2 regions of the Priestia sp. USM5 genome follow, and region 2 is predicted to be linked to the other one. Evidence: a T-box and tRNA genes for the amino acid it is inferred to sense, from the RefSeq annotation. Region 2 holds a T-box; the other holds one or more tRNA genes.
What was found. The T-box of region 2 lies ahead of tyrS (tyrosine--tRNA ligase). A T-box ahead of a tRNA ligase gene usually reads a tRNA of that ligase, here a tRNA-Tyr.
Positions count from the first base shown of each region.

Region 1: it has a tRNA-Tyr gene. The T-box ahead of tyrS (tyrosine--tRNA ligase) is inferred to sense a tRNA for this amino acid. The anticodon was not compared.

Region 1 covers NZ_JBSGKN010000007.1:62,006-71,656, reverse strand. The annotation lists gene ACWATA_RS28245 (FtsZ/tubulin family protein) at 1-1,083, shown strand, start outside; tRNA gene ACWATA_RS28240 (tRNA-Glu) at 1,448-1,519, opposite strand; tRNA gene ACWATA_RS28235 (tRNA-Asn) at 1,524-1,598, opposite strand; tRNA gene ACWATA_RS28230 (tRNA-Ile) at 1,602-1,678, opposite strand; tRNA gene ACWATA_RS28225 (tRNA-Gly) at 1,685-1,758, opposite strand; tRNA gene ACWATA_RS28220 (tRNA-Asp) at 1,772-1,847, opposite strand; tRNA gene ACWATA_RS28215 (tRNA-Ser) at 1,859-1,951, opposite strand; tRNA gene ACWATA_RS28210 (tRNA-Ala) at 1,962-2,037, opposite strand; tRNA gene ACWATA_RS28205 (tRNA-Pro) at 2,048-2,124, opposite strand; tRNA gene ACWATA_RS28200 (tRNA-Arg) at 2,129-2,205, opposite strand; tRNA gene ACWATA_RS28195 (tRNA-Leu) at 2,215-2,303, opposite strand; tRNA gene ACWATA_RS28190 (tRNA-Cys) at 2,318-2,391, opposite strand; tRNA gene ACWATA_RS28185 (tRNA-Gly) at 2,400-2,474, opposite strand; tRNA gene ACWATA_RS28180 (tRNA-Leu) at 2,494-2,575, opposite strand; tRNA gene ACWATA_RS28175 (tRNA-Lys) at 2,589-2,664, opposite strand; tRNA gene ACWATA_RS28170 (tRNA-Gln) at 2,669-2,743, opposite strand; tRNA gene ACWATA_RS28165 (tRNA-Tyr) at 2,753-2,836, opposite strand; tRNA gene ACWATA_RS28160 (tRNA-Thr) at 2,845-2,920, opposite strand; tRNA gene ACWATA_RS28155 (tRNA-Val) at 2,925-3,000, opposite strand; rRNA gene rrf (5S ribosomal RNA) at 3,117-3,232, opposite strand; rRNA gene ACWATA_RS28145 (23S ribosomal RNA) at 3,296-6,231, opposite strand; rRNA gene ACWATA_RS28140 (16S ribosomal RNA) at 6,457-8,008, opposite strand; gene ACWATA_RS28135 (hypothetical protein) at 9,499-9,651, opposite strand, start outside.
Region 2 covers NZ_JBSGKN010000001.1:83,314-92,964, reverse strand. The annotation lists gene rpsD (30S ribosomal protein S4) at 1-506, shown strand, start outside; gene tyrS (tyrosine--tRNA ligase) at 579-1,838, opposite strand; T-box leader at 1,912-2,122, opposite strand; gene acsA (acetate--CoA ligase) at 2,262-3,977, opposite strand; gene ACWATA_RS00490 (hypothetical protein) at 4,262-4,894, shown strand; gene ACWATA_RS00485 (acetoin utilization AcuB family protein) at 4,925-5,566, shown strand; gene ACWATA_RS00480 (acetoin utilization protein AcuC) at 5,566-6,729, shown strand; gene motS (flagellar motor protein MotS) at 6,759-7,415, opposite strand; gene motP (flagellar motor protein MotP) at 7,405-8,208, opposite strand; gene ccpA (catabolite control protein A) at 8,262-9,260, opposite strand.

The DNA.
Region 1 (9,651 bases), on a different contig from region 2:
GCTGATTTAGCATTTGAAAATGGTATTAATGCTGTTGCATTGAACTTTTCAGAACGTGATTTGGAGTCATTAGATTTTGTAGAAGAGCGTCTAAGGCTTATAGGTAGCGAAGGAGTAGGAAAAAATCGAGATGAAGCTATTAATCTTATGGTCGATAAAAACTGGGAACTGGCACTGAAGTTTATTAAAGAGAACTTTTCAACACCTAGTACTGAAATTATTATGGTTTGTTTTTCTGCAGGTGGTGGCTCTGGTGGTGGTATTGGACCGATGCTTGTGGATCTTCTTGCTCAGGAAATGGATGACAAAGCAATTGTAGCAGTTCCTATCTTACCCGATACTACAGAAGCATTGGTTCATCAAGTCAATGCACTGTATGTTACTGAAGAGCTTTCACCTCAGGACCTTTGTGTATTACCTATTGATAACGAGCAGGTGAAAAAGAAAAATCCGAATGCAGGAAAAGCTAGAATCTTTAAAGAAACAAACGAAACATTTGTGAACTTAATTAGTACTCTTCCTAAATATACGGATAGACACTCTAAGCATGGTGTTTTAGATAAGAAAGACTTACGTACAATTTTTTCAACAAAAGGAATTTCTGCCATTTCATCTGCAGAAATAACAAAATTAGATGAAGGGCAAGCAGATATTAGAAATGAGGGTATTACAGAAGTAATTAAGAAATCATGGGAAAACTCAATCTTTGCACCACTTGAAATGCAAACTATACCAAAAGCAGGAATTATATATGAAGGTCCACTAGACTTATTTACGATAGATTCAGCCCAACTATTTAGTTCCTTTAAGGGGGGAGAGCCAACCCATCTATTTGAAGGAACCTATGAAAGTGATCATGCAAAGGTAACAACAATTTTATCAGGAATGCCTTATTATTCTACCCGATTAAAAACTATTGAAGAAAAAATTGAAGCACAGCAGAAGGTAAAAGAGGAGTTATCTACCATAGAAACAGGTTATGAATCTAAGTTGAAATTGCCTAAGGCTTCTCATAAGAAACCACTACCTAGAAATAAAAAGAAGGCAATCAATTCAATTTTAGATAAGTATCAGAATCGTTGAGCATTTTTAGTATATCTATGAAGACAAACATATATATATAAGATGCACTTTTTATAGACTCTTTGTTTACACAGATGTGGAGAGATCACCTTTATGAATCACTTGAAACCCTTACTGCCACAAGGGTTCTTTTTTGTAGAGTGTTCCAGAAAAAGTTGTTGTTTAAATTGGAAATAAGTATGTAAACATTGGGTATAGAAGAATCTGAGTATAAGAATATACTTCGTATTTGTTACTCTAATATCAAAAAATTTTCTAATTAACATTTTTGCTATGAAACGATATAAATTCTATATTAATTAAAATCAATAATTTATCTCCTACAAATAAAAAAGCAGTTTGCATATGCAAACTGCTTTTAAGATGACCCGTACGGGATTCGAACCCGTGTTACCGCCGTGAAAGGGCGGTGTCTTAACCGCTTGACCAACGGGCCAATATGGCTCCACAGGTAGGACTCGAACCTACGACCGATCGGTTAACAGCCGATAGCTCTACCACTGAGCTACTGTGGAATATGGTGGGCCTAAGTGGACTCGAACCACCGACCTCACGCTTATCAGGCGTGCGCTCTAACCAGCTGAGCTATAGGCCCATTATTTGGAGCGGGTGATGAGAATCGAACTCACGACATCAGCTTGGAAGGCTGAGGTTTTACCATTAAACTACACCCGCTTATTTTTAAAAATGGCGGTCCCGACGGGAATCGAACCCGCGATCTCCTGCGTGACAGGCAGGCATGTTAACCGCTACACCACGGGACCAAAATAGAAAATGGAGGAGGAAGAGGGATTCGAACCCCCGCGGGCTTTGACACCCCTGTCGGTTTTCAAGACCGATCCCTTCAGCCGGACTTGGGTATTCCTCCGTATATTGCATGGTGGAGCCTAGCGGGATCGAACCGCTGACCTCCTGCGTGCAAGGCAGGCGCTCTCCCAGCTGAGCTAAGGCCCCATGATACTTCTGGTCGGGAAGACAGGATTCGAACCTGCGACCCCTTGGTCCCAAACCAAGTGCTCTACCAAGCTGAGCTACTTCCCGTTCATGGCGCGCCCGAGAGGAGTCGAACCCCTAACCTTTTGATCCGTAGTCAAACGCTCTATCCAATTGAGCTACGGGCGCTTATTAAAATGGTGCCGAGGGCCGGACTTGAACCGGCACGGTAGTCACCTACCGCAGGATTTTAAGTCCTGTGTGTCTGCCAATTCCACCACCCCGGCAGGACTTTTATACGTGGAGGCGGCAACCGGATTTGAACCGGTGATAAAGGTTTTGCAGACCTTGGCCTTACCACTTGGCTATGCCGCCAATATATATGGAGCGGAAGACGAGGTTCGAACTCGCGACCCCCACCTTGGCAAGGTGGTGTTCTACCACTGAACTACTTCCGCACATTTATTTAATTTAAGATGCGGGTGAAGGGACTTGAACCCCCACGTCATAAGACACTAGATCCTAAGTCTAGCGCGTCTGCCAATTCCGCCACACCCGCGTGTGAATATAACTGGTGAGCCATGAAGGACTCGAACCTTCGACCCTCTGATTAAAAGTCAGATGCTCTACCAACTGAGCTAATGGCTCTCTATGGCTGGGCTAGCTGGATTCGAACCAACGCATGACGGAATCAAAATCCGTTGCCTTACCGCTTGGCGATAGCCCAATAAAGAGATGGTGGAGGGGGGCAGATTCGAACTGCCGAACCCGAAGGAGCGGATTTACAGTCCGCCGCGTTTAGCCACTTCGCTACCCCTCCGATATAAATGGTGCCGGCAAGAGGACTTGAACCCCCAACCTACTGATTACAAGTCAGTTGCTCTACCAGTTGAGCTACACCGGCACGGTGGTGGAGGATGACGGGATCGAACCGCCGACCCCCTGCTTGTAAGGCAGGTGCTCTCCCAGCTGAGCTAATCCTCCAAAAAAATCTATATAAGCGCGTTAATAAGCGTTATTTTCATTACTTATGATAGAATATTTCAAATAAAAAACCCCTATGCTCTTTTACAAGAGACTCATAAGGGGTCTTATTTATTGCCTGGCAACGTCCTACTCTCACAGGGACAAAGTCCCAACTACCATTGGCGCTAAAGAGCTTAACTTCCGTGTTCGGTATGGGAACGGGTGTGACCTCTTCGCTATCGCCACCAGACAAGAGATTGTTCTCTCAAAACTAGATAACAGTTTGCTGAGTAAAGCTTACGCTTTTAAAAGTTTGGTTAAGTCCTCGATCGATTAGTATCAGTCAGCTACACATGTCGCCACGCTTCCACCTCTGACCTATCAACCTGATCATCTTTCAGGGATCTTACTAGCTTGCGCTATGGGAAATCTCATCTTGAGGGGGGCTTCATGCTTAGATGCTTTCAGCACTTATCCCGTCCACACATAGCTACCCAGCGATGCCTTTGGCAAGACAACTGGTACACCAGCGGTGTGTCCATCCCGGTCCTCTCGTACTAAGGACAGCTCCTCTCAAATTTCCTACGCCCACGACGGATAGGGACCGAACTGTCTCACGACGTTCTGAACCCAGCTCGCGTACCGCTTTAATGGGCGAACAGCCCAACCCTTGGGACCGACTACAGCCCCAGGATGCGATGAGCCGACATCGAGGTGCCAAACCTCCCCGTCGATGTGGACTCTTGGGGGAGATAAGCCTGTTATCCCCGGGGTAGCTTTTATCCGTTGAGCGATGGCCCTTCCATGCGGAACCACCGGATCACTAAGCCCGACTTTCGTCCCTGCTCGACTTGTAGGTCTCGCAGTCAAGCTCCCTTGTGCCTTTACACTCTACGAATGATTTCCAACCATTCTGAGGGAACCTTTGGGCGCCTCCGTTACATTTTAGGAGGCGACCGCCCCAGTCAAACTGCCCACCTGACACTGTCTCCCGGCCCGATCAGGGCCGCGGGTTAGAATTTCAATACAGCCAGGGTAGTATCCCACCGACGCCTCCACCGAAGCTAGCGCTCCGGCTTCTCAGGCTCCTACCTATCCTGTACAAGCTGTACCAAAATTCAATATCAGGCTACAGTAAAGCTCCACGGGGTCTTTCCGTCCTGTCGCGGGTAACCTGCATCTTCACAGGTACTATAATTTCACCGAGTCTCTCGTTGAGACAGTGCCCAGATCGTTACGCCTTTCGTGCGGGTCGGAACTTACCCGACAAGGAATTTCGCTACCTTAGGACCGTTATAGTTACGGCCGCCGTTTACTGGGGCTTCGATTCAGAGCTTCTCCCAAAGGATAACCCCTCCTCTTAACCTTCCAGCACCGGGCAGGCGTCAGCCCCTATACTTCGCCTTGCGGCTTCGCAGAGACCTGTGTTTTTGCTAAACAGTCGCCTGGGCCTATTCACTGCGGCTCTCTCGGGCTATACACCCTACCAGAGCACCCCTTCTCCCGAAGTTACGGGGTCATTTTGCCGAGTTCCTTAACGAGAGTTCTCTCGATCACCTTAGGATTCTCTCCTCGCCTACCTGTGTCGGTTTGCGGTACGGGCACCTCCCGCCTCGCTAGAGGCTTTTCTTGGCAGTGTGGAATCAGGAACTTCGGTACTATAATTCCCTCGTCATCACAGCTCAGCCTTCATGATGAGCGGATTTGCCTACTCATCAGCCTAACTGCTTGAACGCGCATATCCAGCAGCGCGCTTACCCTATCCTACTGCGTCCCCCCATTACTCAAACGGCGGGGAGGTGGTACAGGAATATCAACCTGTTGGCCATCGCCTACGCTTTTCAGCCTCGGCTTAGGTCCCGACTAACCCTGAGCGGACGAGCCTTCCTCAGGAAACCTTAGGCATTCGGTGGACAAGATTCTCACTTGTCTTTCGCTACTCATACCGGCATTCTCACTTCTAAGCGCTCCACCAGTCCTTACGGTCTGACTTCGCTGCACTTAGAACGCTCTCCTACCACTGACATCAAAGATGTCAATCCACAGCTTCGGTGATACGTTTAGCCCCGGTACATTTTCGGCGCAGAGTCACTCGACCAGTGAGCTATTACGCACTCTTTAAATGGTGGCTGCTTCTAAGCCAACATCCTGGTTGTCTAAGCAACTCCACATCCTTTTCCACTTAACGTATACTTGGGGACCTTAGCTGGTGGTCTGGGCTGTTTCCCTTTTGACTACGGATCTTATCACTCGCAGTCTGACTCCCATGGATAAGTCTTTGGCATTCGGAGTTTGACTGAATTCGGTAACCCGTTGGGGGCCCCTAGTCCAATCAGTGCTCTACCTCCAAGACTCTCACAACATGAGGCTAGCCCTAAAGCTATTTCGGAGAGAACCAGCTATCTCCAGGTTCGATTGGAATTTCTCCGCTACCCACACCTCATCCCCGCACTTTTCAACGTGCGTGGGTTCGGGCCTCCATTCAGTGTTACCTGAACTTCACCCTGGACATGGGTAGATCACCTGGTTTCGGGTCTACAACCACATACTAAACGCCCTATTCAGACTCGCTTTCGCTACGGCTCCGCCTTATCAGCTTAACCTTGCATGGGATCGTAACTCGCCGGTTCATTCTACAAAAGGCACGCCATCACCCGTTAACGGGCTCTGACTACTTGTAGGCACACGGTTTCAGGATCTCTTTCACTCCCCTTCCGGGGTGCTTTTCACCTTTCCCTCACGGTACTGGTTCACTATCGGTCACTAGGTAGTATTTAGCCTTGGGAGATGGTCCTCCCAGCTTCCGACGGAATTTCACGTGTTCCGCCGTACTCAGGATCCACTCAAGAGGGAACGAAGTTTCAACTACAGGGTTGTTACCTTCTTCGACGGACCTTTCCAGGTCGCTTCATTTACTTCGTTCCTTTGTAACTCCGTATAGAGTGTCCTACAACCCCAAGAGGCAAGCCTCTTGGTTTGGGCTAATTCCGTTTCGCTCGCCGCTACTCAGGAAATCGCATTTGCTTTCTCTTCCTCCGGGTACTTAGATGTTTCAGTTCCCCGGGTCTGCCTTCAATATCCTATGTATTCAGATAAAGATACTGTTCCATTACGAACAGTGGGTTTCCCCATTCGGAAATCTCCGGATCAAAGCTCACTTACAGCTCCCCGAAGCATATCGGTGTTAGTCCCGTCCTTCATCGGCTCCTAGTGCCAAGGCATTCACCGTGCGCCCTTTCTAACTTAACCATTAGCGAATAAATGGTACAACATATTGTTGTGTTATTTATTGGTTTGATTAAAGAAAAGTTTCACTTTTCCTCAGCAATTACTGTTATCTAGTTTTCAAAGAACAATCGCAACCAAAATTCTTCTTATCTAATAAGAAGAAAGTAGTATGCTTTCTATAATTGAGAGATTGAACTCTCAAAACTGAACAAAGTGTCGAAACGTACGTCATGTAAAAATCCTTAGAAAGGAGGTGATCCAGCCGCACCTTCCGATACGGCTACCTTGTTACGACTTCACCCCAATCATCTGTCCCACCTTAGGCGGCTAGCTCCTTACGGTTACTCCACCGACTTCGGGTGTTACAAACTCTCGTGGTGTGACGGGCGGTGTGTACAAGGCCCGGGAACGTATTCACCGCGGCATGCTGATCCGCGATTACTAGCGATTCCAGCTTCATGTAGGCGAGTTGCAGCCTACAATCCGAACTGAGAATGGTTTTATGGGATTGGCTTGACCTCGCGGTCTTGCAGCCCTTTGTACCATCCATTGTAGCACGTGTGTAGCCCAGGTCATAAGGGGCATGATGATTTGACGTCATCCCCACCTTCCTCCGGTTTGTCACCGGCAGTCACCTTAGAGTGCCCAACTAAATGCTGGCAACTAAGATCAAGGGTTGCGCTCGTTGCGGGACTTAACCCAACATCTCACGACACGAGCTGACGACAACCATGCACCACCTGTCACTCTGTCCCCCGAAGGGGAACGCTCTATCTCTAGAGTTGTCAGAGGATGTCAAGACCTGGTAAGGTTCTTCGCGTTGCTTCGAATTAAACCACATGCTCCACCGCTTGTGCGGGCCCCCGTCAATTCCTTTGAGTTTCAGTCTTGCGACCGTACTCCCCAGGCGGAGTGCTTAATGCGTTAGCTGCAGCACTAAAGGGCGGAAACCCTCTAACACTTAGCACTCATCGTTTACGGCGTGGACTACCAGGGTATCTAATCCTGTTTGCTCCCCACGCTTTCGCGCCTCAGCGTCAGTTACAGACCAAAAAGCCGCCTTCGCCACTGGTGTTCCTCCACATCTCTACGCATTTCACCGCTACACGTGGAATTCCGCTTTTCTCTTCTGCACTCAAGTTCCCCAGTTTCCAATGACCCTCCACGGTTGAGCCGTGGGCTTTCACATCAGACTTAAGAAACCGCCTGCGCGCGCTTTACGCCCAATAATTCCGGATAACGCTTGCCACCTACGTATTACCGCGGCTGCTGGCACGTAGTTAGCCGTGGCTTTCTGGTTAGGTACCGTCAAGGTACGAGCAGTTACTCTCGTACTTGTTCTTCCCTAACAACAGAGTTTTACGACCCGAAAGCCTTCATCACTCACGCGGCGTTGCTCCGTCAGACTTTCGTCCATTGCGGAAGATTCCCTACTGCTGCCTCCCGTAGGAGTCTGGGCCGTGTCTCAGTCCCAGTGTGGCCGATCACCCTCTCAGGTCGGCTATGCATCGTTGCCTTGGTGAGCCGTTACCTCACCAACTAGCTAATGCACCGCGGGCCCATCTGTAAGTGATAGCCGAAACCATCTTTCAATCATCTCCCATGAAGGAGAAGATCCTATCCGGTATTAGCTTCGGTTTCCCGAAGTTATCCCAGTCTTACAGGCAGGTTGCCCACGTGTTACTCACCCGTCCGCCGCTAACGTCATAGAAGCAAGCTTCTAATCAGTTCGCTCGACTTGCATGTATTAGGCACGCCGCCAGCGTTCATCCTGAGCCAGGATCAAACTCTCCGAAGAAATGTTTGACTTGCTCATTAAAAAAATAAAAATTAACGTTGACGTTTGTCGCTTTGTTCAGTTTTCAAAGTTCAAGCGTTGCCTTTGAGAAACTTTTGTATTATACCAAGTTATCAACTCAATGTCAATAACTTTTTAAAAACTTTTTTCACTTCGTTGTTACTGGTGTGTCTCAACGACGCTTTATAATAATAAAATATATTCACTAAAAGGTCAATACATTTTCTCGATTTTTTTTATTTATTTCATTATACTTTTAGCATACATTTTATTAGTCACTAATCAATAAGACTAATTTCTATATATATAAGACTTCATTAGTTAAATTACCTTGTAAATAAAGAGTGCATGTATCCCAAAAAATCTCTATTAGCTTTACTGAATTATAAATAGGCTATTGAGACATTCTATATAAGGAAGAGGGAAAACAAGTTATTGATTAAACTAATCATTACAAAGCTTCTTACATTTGGGATGAGGTGTCTACAGCAGGCATATTTCAGAAAACCTTATTGTAAATCGATGTATGTTGGATTCATAAGGGGATGGTAGTCATGAACGTAGTAAGAATATATATAATGGGTAGACAATAATGTTCATTTATAACTAATTATATAAATGAGGTGTTTGTTCCAGACCAAGAACGATTTCGTTCACATTGTATATTTTTTTAGCTCAATGCTTAAATGAGGTGTTTGTTAAAGAGAATATACTTTTTCAAGTTACTGTTTCATTAGGCAATGGAATTACGTAAATGAGTTGTTCCTTAAAGATCATATGCTACATTAAAAGCTGATTTTTTCCTTCTTCACATGACGGGATGTATAATCGTTTACATCCCGTTTGTGTTATATGAGATATCTCAACCAATTATTCAAAAGAGACATCATAGAAACATCTTTCGATTGCTTACTTCCTCCTTCTACCTTTCAAGTATGAAAAATATACATCCTTCACTTACCCTTCAAACTTTTGCTTTTTTTAGCGTTCCATTTCTTGAACTGTACTCCTTTCTTTTAAAATTGTGCTCCACTATTCCGTGCAAAAAATCTCTTAAATCTATTTTACAATTTCTCTTTTCTCCCTTTGTCATAATCCTTTATCTCTCTCAGTACCCCCTCATTTCTAAGCTGACTTTTATAAATTTTCGGGAAGTAATGTTCTTTTCTTTCGCTATTTTTCCAACAGCAATCAGATTAACATTCGGCAAAAACACTTCCATGACATTCGTTCCTTTCCTATAAATTGTGGTTCCCCAATATAAAAGAGAGAAGAGCATAAGGGGTTTTTGCTATCACAGGGTGTGATAGGCTAGGCAAAGCCTAGCAAAACCCTGATATCACGGAAACCCTCAAAGTGGCGACTCTCTGGCGACTCAAAAACGGTATCCGGCGACTCTCTGGCGACACATTGGCGAGTCAGTGGCGACACCTATTTTTTCATTTTATGGCTAAATCCTGTTTCATCTCATTCAAATTTTGGAGTTTCTCTTATAAACTTTTTTGTTCATCTTCATAGAGCTGAATGCTTTCATCACTGGATTGAATCGCAACTTTTTTTATTGCGATTTTTGATTCTGTATTAGCTTTTCTGTAGTTTTTTATTTTCTTTTTCACGAAATCTTCTTCTAACTCATATGAACC
Region 2 (9,651 bases):
CAGGTCCACACGGCCCAGGTCAACGTAAGAAAATTTCTGAGTACGGTTTACAATTACAAGAAAAGCAAAAATTACGCCACATGTATGGTGTAACTGAGCGTCAATTCCGTAACTTATTCGTTGCTGCTGGTAAATTAACTGGTAAGCACGGTGAGAACTTCATGATTCTTTTAGAAGCTCGTCTTGATAACTTAGTATACCGTATGGGTCTTGCACGCACTCGTCGTCAAGCTCGTCAATTAGTTAACCACGGTCACGTTTTAGTTGACGGTAAACGCGTTGACATCCCATCTTACCGTGTACAACCTGGTCAAGTGATCGGTGTTCGCGAAAAATCTCGCAACCTTTCAATCGTGAAAGAAGCGCTTGAAGTTAACAACTTCGTACCAGACTACTTAACAGTAGACGCTGAGAAATTAGAAGGTACATTCACTCGCTTACCTGAGCGTTCTGAATTATCTGCTGAAATCAACGAAGCACTAATCGTAGAGTTCTACTCTCGTTAATAGTAAAAAGCCGTTCCCTATGGAGCGGCTTTTTTACTGTCTTTATACAAAAAAAGGCCTTTCGGCCTTTTTTTATGCGTATTGAATAAGCGTATATTTTTTCTTGCCTCGACGAATTACTGTAAATTGACCTTCAATACGGTCTTCTGCTCCTACTGTTTTTTGCAAATCTTGCTCACGCTCACCGTTTAAGTAAATCGCACCGTTTGAAATATCTTCACGCGCTTGACGTTTAGAAGGAGAGATTTTACTTTCTACAAGTAAATCGATTAAACCAATATCTTCACCTGTATGCGTGTAAGAAGGAACATCCTTGAATCCTTGCTTAATTTCTTCTGCTGTTAACTCTGAAATACTTCCGTTAAATAAAGCTTGCGAAATACGAATGGCTTGCTCAAGAGCTTCTTCACCGTGTACAAGCGTAGTCATCGCCGCTGCTAGTGCTTTTTGTGCTTCGCGTTTTTCAGGCGCTTCTTTTGCAGATGCTGCTAATTCATTAATTTCTTCATGTGATAAGAATGTAAAGTATTTTAAATATTTTATAACATCACGATCATCTGTATTAATCCAGAACTGGTAGAATTCATACGGACTTGTTTTTTCAGCGTCTAACCAAATTGCTCCGCCTTCTGTTTTACCGAACTTCGTGCCGTCTGCTTTTGTTACAAGCGGAACTGTTAATCCAAATGCTTTTGCATCTTCTTCTGATTTACGAATTAATTCTAAGCCAGCTGTAATATTTCCCCATTGGTCGCTGCCGCCAATTTGAAGCTTACAGTTATACGTTTGGTATAAGTTCAAGAAATCATATGATTGTAAAATCATGTAGCTGAATTCCGTAAATGAGATGCCTGATTCGATACGAGATTGAACAGAATCCTTTGCCATCATGTAGTTAATACCAAAGTTTTTACCGATATCTCGTAGGAATGTAATAACATCTAACGTGCCAATCCAGTCATAGTTATTCGCAATAACCGCTGCATTTTCACCTTCTTCAAAATCTAAGAAGCGTGAAAGCTGACCTTTAATACGCTCACTAAACATAGCAACCGTTTCTTTTTCATTTAACGTACGCTCTGCTTTTTTACCGCTTGGATCTCCAATAAGACCCGTACCTCCACCAACTAATGCAATCGGTTGGTGTCCAGCTTGTTGAAAGCGACGCAAAATTAAAACAGGAAGCATGTGGCCGATGTGAAGGCTGTCGGCTGTTGGATCGAATCCACAGTACAAACGAACAGACTCTTTACTCAAAAGTTCATTTAAACCTTTTTCATCCGTTTGTTGATTAATGAGCCCTCGAAACTCAAGATCTTGTAAAATATCCATGTTATATTCTCTCCTTTATCTAATTGCTCGTTACAATTTGTTGAACAACATAAAAAACGCCCCTTCTTAAAAAAGAAGGGACGAAAATATCGCGGTACCACCCTATTTGGAAATAAATTATTTCCCACTTAAATGATGTAACGGTCTACCCGTCTTTTGCTACTGTAAGTTCACAAAAGATGCTCAAGGACGTATTTCATATTTGTCTATGTACTGATTTTCAGCAACCATCAGCTCTCTTAAACAGGGAGACAAGTATTACTTCTTCCTATCACTGCAGTTTATTTTATTTAAAAGTTTACACCCCACAATTATGAATGATTTCATTTTAAAATTCAAGTCCAAAAAAAAGTTCAAACAGCTGGCTGTTTGAACTTTATAAAAATCACTTATTTTCCCTACAAAGATTGAAACGTTTACTCCTTAGTCTTCCATCGTCGACAAATCGCCCGTTGGCAAATCTAATTCCCACGCTTTTAAAACGCGACGCATAATTTTACCGCTTCGTGTTTTAGGTAGCTTATCTTTAAACTCGATTTCACGTGGAGCTGCATGAGCAGCTAACCCTTTTTTCACAAATTGACGAATATCTTCAATCAGTTCATCTGAAGATTCATACCCATCTCTAAGTGCGATAAACGCTTTAATAATTTCCCCACGCACAGGATCAGGCTTACCAATGACACCCGCTTCTGCTACAGCAGGGTGTTCAACAAGCTTACTTTCTACTTCAAATGGACCAACTCGTTCTCCTGCGGTCATAATAACGTCATCAATTCGGCCTTGGAACCAAAAATAACCGTCTTCATCCATATACGCGGAATCACCTGATACGTACCAGTCGCCTGGCATAAAGTATGACTCATACTTTTCCTTGTTGTTCCAAATTGCATGCATCATAGATGGCCAGCCTTTTTTAATTGCTAAGTTACCCATTCGATAAGGTGGAAGCTCTTGTCCTTGATCGTCAACGATTGCTGCTTGTACACCCGGAATAGGTTTTCCCATAGATCCTGGTTTAATTTTCATAGACGGGTAATTACAAATCGTCTGACCTCCAGTTTCAGTCATCCACCACGTGTCATGAATACGTTTTTGGAAAACCTTCATTCCCCAGCGTACCACTTCAGGATTTAATGGTTCTCCCACGCTTAATACATGTCTCAGGCTGCTTAAATCATAGCGTTTAACTAAGTCATCGCCAGCACCCATTAGCATACGAAATGCTGTAGGCGCACTGTACCAAACCGTTACGCCAAAATCTTCAAGTGCTTGATACCATGCATCTGGACTAAAGCGTCCTCCTACAATCACATTTGTTGCTCCAGCAAGCCAAGGACCAAAAATTCCGTAGGAAGTTCCCGTTACCCAACCCGGATCTGCTGTACACCAATACACATCGTCATCTTTTAAGTCGAGCACCCACTTAGCAGTTTGATAATGCTGAAGCATTGCATTATGAACGTGAAGCACCCCTTTTGGTTTTCCAGTTGAACCTGATGTATAATGAAGCAGCATACCATCTGTTCTATCTACCCACTCAATCTCCACCTCTTTATTCGCCGCTTCTAATCGCTTCAGAAAATCTAGTTGAATGCCTTCTTCTGCTACATTTTCCCCTACAAGGAGAATGTGTTTTAAAGCTGGCAAATCCTTCACCGGAACGCGGCTCAGCAGTTCAGGCGTTGTAATTAACACTTTTGCATCACTGTCTTGCAAACGATCTTTTACTGCACCTTCCATGAATGCTTCAAACAAAGGCCCAACAATAGCGCCAAGCTTCACCGCCCCTAACAATGCAAAATAAAGTTCCGGAGAGCGAGGCATAAAGATAAACACACGATCTCCCTTCTCTACGTCTGCTTGTTTTAGCACGTTTGCGGCTTTGTTTGACCATTCTTTCATTTCTTTGAATGTATATTTTTCATTGCGCTGCGCATCTCGATAATAAAGCGCAACTTTATTTTTACGCGTAGAGTTTGCGTGCTTATCAATTGCTTCATAAGCTGCATTTAATTTACCTGTTTCATGCCATGAAAATTCCTTCTCCACTTGTGACCAGTCAAAGGTTTGATACGTTTTATCGTAGTCCTGTAAGTTGTATACCCCTTCAATTACAGGAAGCGCTTCCACCTTCATCACAAACTCCCCCTTATGTATAAAATTTACAAACCTATTATATAACAAAAATAGACTTTTCACAATTTTATAAAAATTATTTGTCGGAATTGGGATAATAGTCTCCCTTGTTATATGACAACCTTTGTTATATAAGTGTCGAATTAACAAGAATCTCTTTTAATTTCCTATTCTATGTTTTTGAAAAAACTCCTTTTCTTTTATTTAATTTTTTGAAAACGCTTTAATGTAGAGTTTTTTTTGTATTATAATACAGATAAGACTGCTTGAAGGTGGTGATTCATGTGAAACATTCCCAAACATACAATATGAAAGAACTAAAAACAGCGGTTGGAGCAATTGTTATTGAAGGACCTGTCTCCTCACAAACCTTGCAACAACTTGATTTTCATGAGCAACTAACGGCCTTTCGTCCACCTGAACAGCAAAAAGAAGCATTGATCGAGATTGCCAACTTGCCTGAAGGTAGAATCATTATTGCTCGTCATCATCATACAATCATTGGTTATGTCACCTTTTTATATCCCGATCCTCTAGAACGATGGTCGGAAGGAAATATGGAGAATTTAATCGAATTAGGAGCTATAGAGGTAGCTGCCCCGTTTCGCAGCTACGCTGTTGGAAAAAACTTGCTTATCGTATCTATGATGGATGATGCAATGGAAGATTATATTGTCATTACGACAGAATACTACTGGCATTGGGATTTAAAAGGAACAGGGCTAAATGTGTGGGATTACCGCAAAATTATGGAGAAAATGATGAATAAAGGCGGACTGACGTGGTTTGCCACAGATGATCCGGAGATTAGCTCCCACCCTGCTAATTGTTTGATGGTAAGAATCGGGAGCAGAGTCCCTCAAGAAAGCATACAAGAATTTGATAGCCTGCGCTTTCGAAATCGCTTTATGTATTGAGCTGACCTTTAAGAAAAGGAGCTGTGTCTGATGATTGTTGAAGAGATGATGAAAACCGATCTCGTTACCTTAACCCCCGACCATACGATTGCTGAAGCTATGAAACTTTTAGATACACATAAGATTAGACATATTCCTATCGTTAATGACCTTCATCACGTAGTTGGCATCATTTCTGATCGAGACGTAAGAGATGCAAGTCCATCTATTTTAGATAATACTTATACATCTGCTCTTCTATCCGAACCCGTGCGGATGATTATGAAAACAGAAGTCATTACAGCTCACCCTCTTGATTTTGTTGAAGAAATTGCAAGCATTTTTTATGAACACCAAATCGGTTGTATTCCCGTCACAAAAAACAAGCGGTTAGTAGGAGTTGTTACCGAAAGAGATCTACTACATACGTTTATTCAGCTTACTGGCACTAATAAGCCAGGTTCACAAATTGAAATAAAAGTAGAAAATAAGGCTGGCGTGCTCGCTGAAGTTACATCCCTCTTTGGTTCAAAGAGAACAAACATCTTAAGCGTACTTGTCTACCCTGATGTAGATGAACGATATAAAATCCTTGTGCTTCGCATTCAAGCTATTAATCCATTGATTAGTATAAATACATTAAAAGAAAACGGCTATGAGGTGCTATGGCCTAAATTACCGGAGATGACGTAATGACTAGTAATGCTGTATTTATTTATTCAGATGATATTCTTTCGTACAAATTCAGCAATAATCATCCGTTTAACCAGCTTCGTGTTCAACTAACATATGAACTGTTACGGGAATTTGGCGCTTTAGGCAATCAAGATATTGTATTACCGCGGATGGCATCTGATGAAGAACTTCAGCTTGTCCATGATACTAGCTATATTCAAGCGGTAAAATTAGCAGGAAGCGGCGAGCTTTCTGTTGAAAAAGCAGCAGATTTTGGTCTTGGAACAGAAGATACACCTATGTTTCCCAACATGCATGAAGCCAGTGCGTTTTTAGTTGGGGGTACACTTACGGCTGTAGATTATGTGATGACTGGAAAAGCTAAGCATGCTCTAAATTTAGGAGGAGGATTGCACCACGGCTTTCGAGGAAAAGCTTCCGGCTTCTGTATTTATAACGATAGCGCGGTAGCCATCAAATATATGCAGCAAAAGTACAACGCGCGCGTCCTCTATGTCGATACAGATGCTCACCATGGTGACGGCGTGCAATGGACATTTTATGACGATCCTTCCGTTTGTACTCTTTCCATTCATGAAACGGGACGCTACTTGTTTCCAGGCACGGGAAACGTTAACGAACGCGGGCACAGTGAAGGCTATGGTTATTCATTTAATGTGCCTGTTGATGCTTATACGGAAGATGAGTCTTGGCTCGACGTTTATAAGACCTCTTTAAAAGAAGTAGCTGCTTTTTTTAAACCAGATGTTATCTTGACACAAAATGGAGCCGATTCTCATTATTACGATCCGCTCACTCATTTATGCGGCACCACGAAAATATACCGTGAGATTCCTAAAATTGCTCATGAAATTGCCCATGAATACTGTCAGGGAAGATGGATTGCGGTTGGCGGAGGAGGTTATGATATTTGGCGGGTTGTTCCTCGGGCTTGGTCATTCATTTGGCTTGAAATGATTGAACGAAAGGCAGAAGGCATGCTTCCTCTATCATGGCTTGAAAAATGGACAAAAGTATCGCCTCACCCCATTTGCACGCAGTGGGATGATGAACCTAATATCTATCAGCCAATTCCAAGAAAACCAGAAATAACAGAAAAAAACGCTCAAACTCTTGAGCGCGCTCTTTATCCTATTCGTTCTCATACATCTCATTCTTAAAAAAAGGCTATACAAACGTATGGCCTTTTTCACTGTGCTTCGGGATCTGAAATAATAATTTCGACGCGTCTATTTTTTTGTAAATTGTCATTAGACGTGTTCGGAACAAGCGGCTTTGTATCTCCGTATCCAAGTGCTTCAAAGCGGTTAGCAGAAAGAGAAAAGTGGTTCGTTAAATAACGTATGACGCCGCTGGCACGCGCTGCCGATAGTTCCCAATTAGATGGATAACGATAGGTGTGAATAGGTCGATTATCGGTATGACCTTCTACTTTAATATCATTTGGAATAGTACTGAATAACCTTCCTAATTCATCCAGGAAAGGGGTACCTTTCTTCAAAATGTCTGCCTGTCCTGTTTCAAACAGCACCTGTTCTTGTAAAATAAGCACAACTCCGCGTTCATCTCGCTTAGCAGTAATAACATTCTGAAGCTTATTTTCCTTCAGGTAATTTTGCACTTTCGCTAAAATGTTATCCAGCTTTTGAGACTGCTGGCTCTTTTCTACAGAAGCTAATGAGCCACCGCTTGCAAGCGAATTGACAACGGTCTGAAACTTTTGATTATCAACGCTAGACATTGAAAATAGTAAAATAAAAAAAACTAATATTAACGTCACCAAATCAGCAAATGTTACCATCCATTTTGGCGACTGTGCCGAATACCTTTTTCTTCTACGCTTCACGAACGTGTTCTCTCTTTTCTTCCAGCTTTCGTTTTTCAACAGGGGCAAATACTTTTAGCTTTGCTTGCACAAAGCGAGAATTTTGCCCCGCCTGCAAGCCGATGACACCTTCAATAATCACTTCTTTAACAAAAAGCTCATGCTCCGTTTTACCAGCTAATTTAGCTGCGATTGGCTGAAAAAACAAGTTTGAAAGCAGCGCCCCGTAGAAAGTCGTTAAAAGAGCAATTGCCATGTTAGGCCCAAGCGATGAAGGGGTATTAAGGCTTTTAAGCATTAGCACTAGCCCAACGAGCGTCCCAATCATTCCCCAAGCGGGGGCATAATCGCCTGCTTTTTCAAACATACTTCGACCTCTCGTATGTCTTTCTTCTACTGCAGCTATTTCAGCTTCAAGCAGCTCTCGAATCATTTCTGGTTCTACTCCATCAATGGCTAGCAAAATACCTTTTTTCACAAATGAATCATCGATTTGTTCAAGCTCTGCTTCTAACGATAGAAGCCCTTCTCGACGCGCTTTTTCCGATAAATGTACAAATGTTCCTACAATTTCTTCTACGTTTATTTCTTTCGATTGAAACGCTTGTTTCCCTACTCTTCCCATATTTTTTAATTGTTTTAACGGAAAGCTCACGCACAGCGTACCAAAAACGCCTCCCAGTACAATTAAAATCGATGGCACATCAATAAAAGCTAAAAAACCGCTCATTCCTCCACTTGAAATAACCCCAAACACAACCATAGAGATACCAATTAGTATCCCTATAGGTGTGAGCATATCAATTTTTTTCATATTCTATCTCCCCGTGTCTGAACTTTGGATTCATTCTTATTCATTCACAGGTATTATTTTGTTGATTGTCTGAACTCGATGCGGTGAGGAAGCTGTACAATGCTGCTGTCTACCGTTTCTTTGTTCATGTATTTCGTTAAGAGACGCATCGCTACTGCACCAATATCATACATTGGCTGTACAACAGATGTTAACTGAGGACGAACCATTGTTGAAAGTCTTGTGTTATCAAAACCGATAACTTCTAGATCGTTTGGTACATTCAACCCGCGATCTTGTGCCCCGTGAATAACGCCTAATGCCATTTCATCCGTTCCAACGAAAATAGCAGTTGGCTTTTCATCTTCTTCTAATAGTTTTTCAACTGCTTCAATACCTGAATCGTACGTGTAGTCTCCTTCTACAATATAAGAATCGCGTACAGGCAATCCGCTTTCAGTAAGAGCACGCTTGTACCCTTTTACTTTTTTCGCATGATTGATCGGTTCTTCTAGCGTACCTGAAACGAATGCAATATTTTTATGACCGCTGTCAATTAGTGATTGCACTGCATCAAAAGCTGCTTGTTCATAATCAATAGTTACAGATGGGATTTGGTTAGTTGATTCGATTGATGCTGCAAGTACAACTGGAACCGGTGATTTTTTTAACTCTTCTACGTGTTCTTCCGTTACATTCCCACTCATGAAGATGATTCCGTCTACTTGTTTACCAAGCATGTTATTTAAAAGATGAAGTTCTTTATCTTGATTTTGGTCGGAGTTACTTAAGATGATATTATACTTGTACATTGTTGCAATATCTTCGATTCCACGCGCTAACTCTGCATAGAAAATATTTGAAATATCAGGAATGATAACTCCTACTGTCGTTGTTTTCTTACTGGCTAATCCACGCGCTACTGCGTTCGGACGATAGCCTAGTCTTTCAATTGTTTCTAATACTTTTTTTCTAGTTGATGGTTTTACATTTGGATTTCCGTTTACCACACGAGAAACCGTTGCCATCGACACGCTTGCTTCCCTTGCTACATCATAAATTGTTACGTTCACAACAAACACTCCTTATCGAAAAACATTTCGTTTATTTTATCCTTATTTCATTTCTTGTATTTACGTATATAAATCCATCTTCCTTTATAGAATGGCTATTTCTAGCTCCTTCACTCTTACATACAGCTTAGATACCCTGTATGCATCTAAATCATTCCTGTTATGCCCTTATTATTACGTGTGCAAAGACAATTTTACCAGTTTATATGTAACAATGTAAAAGACGATGTATAGTAAGTAAATAAAAAAAGTGAATCGCGAATTTATATCATATGCACTCACAGAATGATAGCGAATATCTGTAACTACTATACGATACTATGTGCTTCACCGCAACGTATTTACCGCCTTTTTCCGACAAGTTTCACGAGAATTTCATAAATTCTTGTTT